3 regions of the Halomonas sp. DP4Y7-1 genome follow, and region 2 is predicted to be linked to each of the others. Evidence: predicted binding sites of a transcription regulator. Region 2 holds the regulator's gene; each other region holds the start of a gene.
What was found. Region 2 encodes sigma-54, which starts transcription at its own class of promoters, with help from an activator protein. Its sites were predicted from a motif close to TGGCACNNNNNTTGCTNT; they were not measured.
Positions count from the first base shown of each region.

Region 1: a site for sigma-54 is predicted at 1,683-1,700, ahead of KUV72_RS13025 (hydrogenase small subunit). Genes of this name have one in related genera too.
Region 3: a site for sigma-54 is predicted at 2,174-2,191, ahead of KUV72_RS13730 (circularly permuted type 2 ATP-grasp protein). Genes of this name have one in related genera too.

Region 1 covers NZ_JAHVKS010000006.1:170,436-173,712, reverse strand. The annotation lists gene KUV72_RS13035 (M18 family aminopeptidase) at 1-1,156, shown strand, start outside; tRNA gene KUV72_RS13030 (tRNA-Met) at 1,395-1,471, opposite strand; gene KUV72_RS13025 (hydrogenase small subunit) at 1,832-2,929, shown strand; gene KUV72_RS13020 (nickel-dependent hydrogenase large subunit) at 2,929-3,277, shown strand, end outside.
Region 2 covers NZ_JAHVKS010000004.1:127,057-130,333, reverse strand. The annotation lists gene lptA (lipopolysaccharide transport periplasmic protein LptA) at 1-267, shown strand, start outside; gene lptB (LPS export ABC transporter ATP-binding protein) at 267-992, shown strand; gene KUV72_RS09535 (RNA polymerase factor sigma-54) at 1,185-2,597, shown strand; gene hpf (ribosome hibernation-promoting factor, HPF/YfiA family) at 2,778-3,086, shown strand; gene ptsN (PTS IIA-like nitrogen regulatory protein PtsN) at 3,093-3,277, shown strand, end outside.
Region 3 covers NZ_JAHVKS010000007.1:29,775-33,051, reverse strand. The annotation lists gene KUV72_RS13735 (alpha-E domain-containing protein) at 1-580, opposite strand, end outside; gene KUV72_RS13730 (circularly permuted type 2 ATP-grasp protein) at 585-2,042, opposite strand; gene KUV72_RS13725 (transglutaminase domain-containing protein) at 2,767-3,277, shown strand, end outside.

The DNA.
Region 1 (3,277 bases), on a different contig from region 2:
CGGTGACCGCTTCTATGTGACTCGCAATGACTCCTCCATCATTGCGGTGAACCTGCCCAGCACGCAACCTCTGTCATCGCTGCGGATGGTCGGTGCTCATACCGACAGCCCCAATCTACGACTCAAGACCCATGCTGCCCAGCGTTCGGCGGGGTGGTTGCAGCTGGGCGTTCAGGTCTATGGCGGCGCGCTGCTGTCGCCCTGGTTTGACCGGGATCTGGGCCTGGCAGGCCGCATTCACGTCAGACTGCCGAATGGCCAGGTGAAGGGCGTGCTGATCAACGTCGAGCAGGCGATTGCGATCATTCCCAGCCTGGCGATTCATCTGGATCGTGAAGCCAACGATGGGCGTGCGATGAATGCCCAGACCCAGATGGCCCCGGTCGTCATGCAGGCCGATGAGGACGCGACCCTGGAGAGCCTGCTGCAGGAATGGCTGGAGCAGCAGCACGGACTCGGCGATGCCAAGGTGCTGGACTTCGAACTGGGCTTCTACGACCTGCAGCCGCCGTCACTGGTAGGGCTGCGCCAGGAGCTGATCGCCAGTGCCCGGCTGGACAACCTGCTGTCCTGCTTCATGGGGCTTGAGGCCATGCTGGATGCCGATGGCGACCAGGGCATGGTGCTGGTGGCCAATGACCACGAGGAAGTCGGTAGTGCCAGCGCCTGCGGTGCCCAGGGCCCGTTCCTGGCGGACGTGCTGAAGCGCGTGAATGGGCAGGTCGGTGAGGGGACGGAAGAAGGCTACATTCGCCTGATTCAGTTTTCGCGCATGATCTCCTGTGACAATGCCCACGCCCTGCATCCGAACTTCAAGGACAAGCATGACGCGCAGCACGGTCCAAGTCTCAATGGCGGGCCAGTGATCAAGACCAATGCCAATCAGCGCTATGCCACCAACAGTGCCACGGCCGCCATGTTCCGTGATCTGTGCGAGCAGGCGGACGTGCCGGTGCAGACCTTTATCACCCGGGCCGACATGGGCTGCGGCAGCACCATCGGGCCGATTACCGCGACTGAGCTTGGGGTGCCTACGCTGGATGTTGGCGTTCCGCAGTGGGCCATGCACTCGATTCGCGAGACCGCAGGCAGCCAGGATGTCGAGCATCTGACTCGCGTACTGACCGCGTTTTTCAACCAGCCAACACTGGTCTGACCCTCGAGGAACCCAACGAGTTAGGGTCGCTGGTCGGGCATGTGACAGCTGGCATCAGACATCCCGCATCAGCGCCCGCAGGATGCAGAGAGACGGCACGCCCTAGACAGTCGCGCCGTCATCCTTGTTTCCAGGCCTACCGGCCCCTGAAGCTTGGGGGAAAGGTCAGGGTTCCTCGGCCTATCTCGTCACAACAAAAAAGCCCGTCGATCAGGGATCGACGGGCTTTTTCTGTATCTGGTGGCTACGCCCTGACTCGAACAGGGGACCCCATCATTATGAGTGATGTGCTCTAACCAACTGAGCTACGTAGCCTTTCAATGGCGCTGCATTCTACTTGGCTGACCTGGAATGTCAAGCTGGAAGGCGGCGGTGTGGCCGATTAGCGGCGCTGGCAAGTTGCTTGCCGCCCTGTGCTGATGTGCCGGCTGGGCCGAAAACCTGGCGCACAGCGACCGGTCGCCGGGTTACCGCCGGCAACGTGAAAATACTGCTACCTGTCTGAAAGATATAACGAAAACGTCGTTGGCACATGTATTGCTTTTCTCTTGTGGACCGTGAGCGTCGGCGCTAGCCATAAAGCCGTCCTGATCCCGCGCGATGGATACGCCATCGCCAGCAGGGCGCCAAACGCCGATTGAAGATCGATTGACGACCACGACAGGGGAGTCGTTGATGATGGAACCCATCGAGACCTTTTACGACGTGATGCGCCGACAGGGAGTCACGCGTCGCTCGTTCCTCAAGTTTTGCTCTCTGACTGCAGCAGCGCTGGGCCTGGGGCCCGCCTATACGGCCAAGATTGCCCACGCCATGGAAACCAAACCCCGCACACCGGTGGTGTGGGTCCATGGCCTGGAATGCACATGTTGCTCAGAGTCCTTTATCCGGTCGGCTCACCCATTGGTGAAGGATGTGGTGCTGTCCATGATCTCGCTGGACTACGACGACACCTTGATGGCCGCAGCGGGGCATCAGGCTGAGGCGGCGCTTGCCGACACCATCGAACGCTACAAGGGCAACTACATCCTGGCGGTGGAGGGTAATCCACCGCTCAACGAAGACGGCATGTTCTGCATCGTGGGAGGCCGGCCGTTCGTAGATCAGCTGCGGGAGGCGGCGGCCCATGCCAAGGCAGTCATCTCTTGGGGCTCCTGCGCCAGTCACGGGTGTGTTCAGGCCGCCAGGCCCAACCCCACCCGGGCCACCCCAGTGCACAAGGTCATCACCGACAAGCCGATCATCAAGGTGCCGGGCTGTCCCCCCATCGCAGAGGTCATGACCGGCGTCATCACCTACATGCTGACCTTCGATCGCCTGCCCGAGCTGGATCGTACCGGGCGTCCGAAGATGTTCTATTCCCAGCGAATCCATGACAAATGCTATCGGCGTCCGCACTTCGATGCTGGCCAATTTGTCGAGGCCTTCGATGACGAGGGGGCGAGGCGCGGCTATTGCCTTTACAAGGTCGGCTGCAAGGGTCCGACCACCTACAACGCCTGTTCCACCGTGCGCTGGAATGAAGGCGTGAGTTTCCCCATCCAGGCGGGTCACGGCTGTATCGGCTGCTCGGAGGATGGTTTTTGGGATAAAGGGTCCTGGTACGCCCGCCTGCAGGACGTTCACCAATTCGGTATCGAGGCCAATGCCGACCAGATCGGTGGTGCCGTGGCGACCGGTGTGGGCAGCGCGGTCGCCATTCATGCCGCGGTCACCGCATTGAAACGGGCGCAGGTCAAGCGCCAGTCATCCGTCAGCAAGGAGGAGGTCTGATGACACAGACGCGCACACCCAACGGGTTCGATCTGGATAGAAGCGGCCGTCGCATCGTGGTGGATCCCGTCACGCGCATCGAGGGACACATGCGCTGTGAGGTCAATGTGGATGACAACAACATCATTCGCAATGCGGTCTCCACGGGCACCATGTGGCGTGGGCTTGAGGTCATTTTGAAGGGCCGTGATCCTCGGGATGCCTGGGCCTTTGTCGAGCGCATCTGCGGCGTCTGCACAGGCTGTCACGCGCTGGCATCGGTGAGAGCGGTGGAAAATGCCCTGGATATACGCATCCCGCGCAATGCTCACCTGATTCGGGAAATGATGGCAAAGGTGCTGCAGTGGC
Region 2 (3,277 bases):
GGCTCCCGTGCCTATCTGGAGCAGCAGCCTTCGCCGGAAGAGCCGGTGGTCAAGGGCTGGGGCAAGAAGGTGGTCTACCATGTTGCCGAGCGCCGCATGGAACTCATCGACCAGGCGGAATTGCACAAGGCCAATGACACCTTCGACGGTGCCTACCTGGAGTACTTTCTGGATCGCCGCGTCGTCCAGGCTCGCTCCAGCGCACAGGGTGTCGACGGCCAGCAGCGCATTCGCATGACCCTCGAGCCGGAAAGCCAAGGAAACTGATGAAGACTCTCCACGCTCGCCATCTGGCCAAGAGCTACAAGAAGCGCCGCGTCGTCCAGGACATCAGCCTGTCCATCGAACAGGGCAGCATTGTGGGCCTGCTGGGCCCCAACGGCGCAGGCAAGACCACCTCCTTCTACATGATCGTCGGACTGGTCAGGGCGGATGCTGGCACCATCAGCATCGACGATGACGACCTGAGCCGCGCGGCCATGCACCAGCGGGCACTGGCGGGTATTGGCTACCTGCCCCAGGAAGCCTCCATCTTCCGCAAGCTGTCCGTAGCCGACAACATCATGGCGATCCTCGAGACCCGCAAGGACCTCGACCGGGACGGTCGCCAGGCGCGCCTTGAGCAACTGCTCGAAGACTTCCATGTCAGCCACATTCGCGACAACCCGGGCATGAGCCTGTCCGGCGGGGAAAGACGCCGGGTCGAGATCGCCCGAGCCCTGGCCACAGAACCCGCCTTCATTCTGCTCGACGAACCCTTTGCCGGGGTGGATCCGATCTCCGTCGGCGAGATCAAGTCGATCATTCGCCAGCTCAAGGCTCGTGACATCGGCGTCTTGATCACCGACCACAACGTGCGCGAGACGCTGGACATCTGTGACCGCGCCTACATTGTCGGCGACGGCCAGATCATCGCCGAAGGCAGTGCCGAGTCGATCCTTGCCAACCAGCGCGTCAAGGAAGTCTATCTCGGCGAAAACTTTCGCCTTTAGCCACCACGGGCGCTGCCGGGCCGCTATGTTGGCAGGGTCTTCATGGCGCCCGCTCGACCTTGCACTGACGCGCATGCGGGGCACTGCAAGCCCTGCGCGCCACCCCCTGCCCACAAGTTGGCAAGAAGCTTGCATGGTACCTGACCCGCCGTTAGGGTAAGGCTTTTCAGCTCCACGAACGGAAGTCACATCATGGCCCTCAAGGCGTCACTGCAGCTGAAGATCGGCACCCAGCTGACCATGACCCCTCAGCTGCAACAGGCTATTGGCCTGCTCCAGCTTTCCACGCTGGACCTGCGCCAGGAAGTCCAGCAGGCGCTCGAGGCCAACCCGATGCTCGAGCTGGAGGATGAATTCGGCGAGCTGCAGGTCAAGGACAGCAAGGACGACGACTGGGCCGACGAGATCCCCTCCGAGCTAACGGTCGACAGCGACTGGTCCGATACCTATCAAGACCTTGGCACCGCCCCGGCCGGCAGCGCCGAGGCGCCAGACTTCGAGCGCCAGGCCAGCGGGCAATCCCTGCATGGCCACCTTAGCTGGCAGCTGGCCCTGCTGGACCTCAATGATAATGACAGGCGCATCGCAGAGTGCCTGATTGACGCGGTCAACGGCGATGGCTACCTGGTGGGACACCTTGACGATATCGCCCAGGGCCTGGCCGATGACGACGCTGCTGCCCCGCCCCTGCAGGACGTGGCGTCGGTGCTGGCCAGGCTGCAGCAATTCGAACCTACCGGTGTATTTGCCCGAGATTTGCGCGAATGCCTGCAGCTGCAACTGGACAGCCTGCCCCGTGACACCCCCCTTCTGCCCCAGGCGGGAAGACTGGTACGCCAGTTTCTCGAGGCGCTGGCCAGCGGTGATCGTCGTCTGCTGAAGCGCCGCCTGAGCCTGACCGAAGAGCAGCTGGACGATGTCATCGAACTGATCCGTGGCCTCGACCCTAGGCCTGGCAGCCAGTACGGCGACAGCGACAACGACTATGTCATTCCCGATCTGGTGGTCCGCCACACCGAAGAAGGCTGGCGCGTCGAGCTGAACCCTGAGGCGATGCCACGCCTGCGCATTCAACCCGACTATGCGGCGTTGATCCGACGGGCCGACAAGAGCCAGGACAACCAGTTTCTGAAGGACCACCTGCAGGAGGCGCGCTGGCTGATCAAGAGCCTGGCAAGCCGCAACGACACCCTGTTGAGGGTCGGACGCGAAATCATGGAGCGGCAGCTCGACTTCCTCGAGCAGGGTGAAGCCGCCATGAAACCGCTGGTGTTGGCAGACATTGCGGCCAAGGTCGAGATGCACGAATCGACCATCTCCCGGGTGACGACCCAGAAATTCGTGCATACGCCACGGGGAGTGTTCGAGCTCAAGTATTTCTTTTCCAGCCAGGTTGGTCAGGATGGGGATGCCCATTCCAGCACTGCCATACGCGCCATGATCAAGTCGCTGATCCAGCAGGAGCCGCCTCGCAAACCGCTGTCTGACAGCAAATTGGTGGAGCTGCTCGCCGAAGACGGTGTCAACGTCGCCCGACGCACCGTCGCCAAGTATCGAGAAGCGATGAATATTCCCTCTTCAAGCGAGCGCAAGCGCCTGCGCTGAGCCCGGCCAGAAGGCTCGAGACAGGCGAAGAGCAGAGTGCGTAGCGCAGTTGCATGAAAAGCGCAAGCGCTTGAAATATCGCACGACATCTGCGTCTTAATGCGTAGAAGCAGGGGGGTTTGCAGGATCGGAAAAAGGGTTACAATCGAGCTACCACCCGCAAGAGCAAGGAGCCTTGTCATGCAAGTCAACATTACCGGCCACCACGTCGAATTGACCGATCCCCTGCGTGACTACGTACAAGAGAAGCTCGCCCGTGTGGAGCGCCACTACGACAACATCACCAATGTGCAGGTCACCCTCTCGGTGGAGAAGGAGCGCCAACAGGCTGCCTGTACGCTTCACGCTGCCGGTGCAGACCTGCATGCAGAAGCCCAGGACGGCGACATGTACGCCGCCATCGACGCCCTTGCCGACAAGCTGGACCGCCAGCTCGTCAAGCACAAGGAAAAATCCCAAGCCCGCGCCCAAGGCGCCGGAATTCGCTGACCTCTCATGACATTGGATGCCATTCTCCCCCCCGAGCGCACGCTATTTGACGTCCCGGGGGGCAGCAAGAAGAGGGTGCTGGAATTTTTCAGCACCTTCATTGCGCAGAACACACCAAGCCTGGATAGCCAGGAAGTCTTCAGTCGCCTGATCGGCCGCGAACGTCTGGGTAGCACCGGCATCGGCAATGG
Region 3 (3,277 bases), on a different contig from region 2:
GAATCTCATCACTGTCTCGCTGCAGCAGGTTGGCCGAACGCACATCAATGATGCGGGTGATCATGTCGGCACGCTCCAGCTGGCGCCCCAACATCATGAAGGTCCGTGGACCGCCGTAGCTCAGGGTCCCTTCGATCAGGCCAATCAGCGTCTGGCAGCCACGAATCACCAGTTTGAGAAAGACCTCGCGACGGCCAGGTCCCAACCCGGCATCAGCCTGGGCGCTGGCATTCATGTAGAGCTGGTTGATCTCTTCCCAGACTTCCCGGGGCACCACGTCCCGGGTAGTCCTCAGGTTTTCCCGGGCCTGAGCCAGGGCGGACAGAATCGACCCGGAGTAGCGCCGGTCAGCACACAGAAACTGGATGACGTTGCGGTCATTGGGCTCATCGTAAAGGGTGGCAAAAAGCTCCCCGCCTCCGGTGATATCGACCATCGCCGCCCATCCCAGCGGCTGTCGATAGGGCATGTCGAGCATCAGGTGGCTGGAGACGTTGATCAGGCGCGCGGTGTCCTCGGCCCGTTCGATATAGCGGGCCATCCAGTACAGGTTCTCGGCGACTCTTGAAAGCATCAGCATGGTCTCAGTCCTCCCCCGTCTCGACGATCCAGGTGTCCTTGCTGCCCCCGCCCTGGGACGAGTTGACCACCAGCGACCCCTTTACCAGCGCAACACGGGTCAAGCCGCCGGTGGTGACATAGGCACCATCCTGGCCAGACAGGATGAAGGGCCGAAGATCGACGTGGCGAGGCTCAGGCCGACCGTCGAACAGGGTCGGCGTGGTCGACAGGTTGAGCATGGGCTGGGCCATGTAGTTGCGCGGGTCCTGCTGGATCAACTTGGCGAAGGCGTCGCGTTCCGCCTGGGAGGCCTGAGGGCCCATCAGCATGCCGTAGCCGCCTGACTCGTTGGCCGGCTTTACCACCAGTTCATGCAGGTGCTCCAGCACGTAGCGCCGATCCTCCTCAAGCATGCAGAGGTAGCTCGGTACGTTCGGCAGCAAGGCATCCTGGTCCAGGTAGTACTTGATCAGCTGCGGCACGAAGGCATAGACGACCTTGTCATCGGCCACCCCGGCCCCGGGGGCATTGGCCAGTGCCACCTTGCCGCTGCGCCAGGCCCGCATCAGTCCCGGCACCCCCAATACGGAGTCGGCACGGAAGGCCTCCGGGTCGAGGAAGGCATCATCGATACGCCGATAGATGACGTCCACCCGGGTCAGCCCCTGTACCGTGCGCATGTAGACCACATCGTCATCATCGACGACAAGGTCAGAGCCCTGGACCACCTGCACCCCCATCTGCTGCGCCAGATAGGCATGCTCGTAGTAGGCCGAGTTGTAGATCCCCGGCGTCAGCACCACCACTTGCGGGTCGTCCCAGGGACGAGGCGACATGCCGGCCAGCATGTCGTAAAGCTGGGGCACATAATCGTCCACGGGCAGGATCTTGCCCGAGGCAAACAGCTCCGGCAGCACGCGCTTGGTCACGTTGCGGTTCTCGAGCATGTACGAGACGCCGGAGGGGATTCGCAGGTTATCTTCCAGCACGTAGATCGTGCCGTCCCCACCGCGCACCAGGTCGGACCCACAAATGTGTGCCCAGACGCCGTGGGGCGGGTCGATACCGACACACTGGGGACGAAAGTTGACCGACTGCGCCAGCACATCGGCGGGCAAGACCCCATCCTTGATGACCTTCTGGTCGTGGTAGAGGTCGTCGATAAACAGGTTGAGCGCCTCGACGCGCTGCTTCAGGCCGGCTTCGGTACGCCGCCATTCATCGGCGGGAATGATCCTGGGTACGATATCGAAGGGCCAGGCCCGATCGATCATGCTGCCTTCCGAATACACCGTGAAGGTGATGCCCATGGTTCTGATGGCAATCTCTGCCGCCGTCTTGCGCTCAGCCAGCTCATCCGGCGCAAATCCCTCCAGCACGTCGCACAGCATCTTGGCCGCGTCCCGCGGCATCCCGGGCATGGCCACCAGTTCATCGTAGAACCCAGCGCAGTTGTACTGCTGCCAATCCACATGGCTCATCGGCACACCCTCTTGTTATCAACAGCGGTCTACCCTGCTATGCCTTCGTCCACCGAGGCATCCTGCACCGGATCGTGATGCACCAGACTGGCGTACATCCCATCGACATATCGGGGTCCCCTACCTGCTGTATAGCAAGGTCTGTACCAGAACACAGAAAATCTGCCGTATCGGACACAGGTAAGTTAGCCGCCGGGACAATCGGCACCGCAACGGGCACATGGCGGTGAATGCGTCACGCCCCTGGCAGGCTGCTGGCTCGTCCTCGGGGCAGTTCTGCCGACGCGCGCACCAGGACAGTGCGTCACGACGGGCTGAAACCGGCCTCCCCAACCTCAACAGGATGTGGATGCTTTGTCGCCGCCAAAGGGGTGTGGATGGTTTGGCCACGAGAGTTTGGTCTGGAGAGCTTGGTCAGGAAAGCGAGCCAAGCTCATGGACCCACCTGCGGATATTTGCCAGGGGTCCTGAGGGATGAGGTCCAGAGGGTATAAGGTTACAGTGCAGCTCAACGGGCATACGGCGGACTTGAGCCGATGCCCAGCCTGGGGTACATCTTGATCACAGCGCCACAGGTGCTGTATCCCTTCGTCATCAGGAGCCACATCGCACTCATCATGTCCTCGTATGCCGGGACCGCAGGACGGTCCATCCTTGACCATGACGTGCCTGCCAGCCGGCGCTGCGTCATGCGGGTATCAGGCCCTCGCTCGGGCACTGCAAGATGAACTATTACCTGCGCCATACCACCCGCTATCGCTATAGCGAGATCGTGACGCTCAGCGAGAACGAAGCCTGTCTGTCCCCTCGCGTGCTGGGCTGGCAACAGGTGGCCTTCGCGCGCCTGTCCACATCGCCCATGACTCCGCTGCACCAGCAACGCTGCGATGCCTTTGGCAACCGTATCAACCTGTTTGCCATCGACACGCCGCACCAGGTGCTGGAAGTAACCCTGGAAGCGCGGATCACCACCTCCCCACGGCCCCAGCCCCCTGCCAATGCCATGTCCTGGGAAACCTGCCGCGACCTGTTGGCAACACCTGGCACCACGAGCTACTGGGAAGCTCAGCCATTTCTCGAAAACTCGGCCTATATCGAGCGTCGTCCACTGCTGGCGGCGTGGGTGGAGGCCTGCTTTCCCCCTGGCGGCGACCTGGTGGAGTGTGTGGATGCCCTTAATCGCCGTATCTATGACGAGTTCTACTACGACAGTCAGTTCAGCAACCTGGAAACCA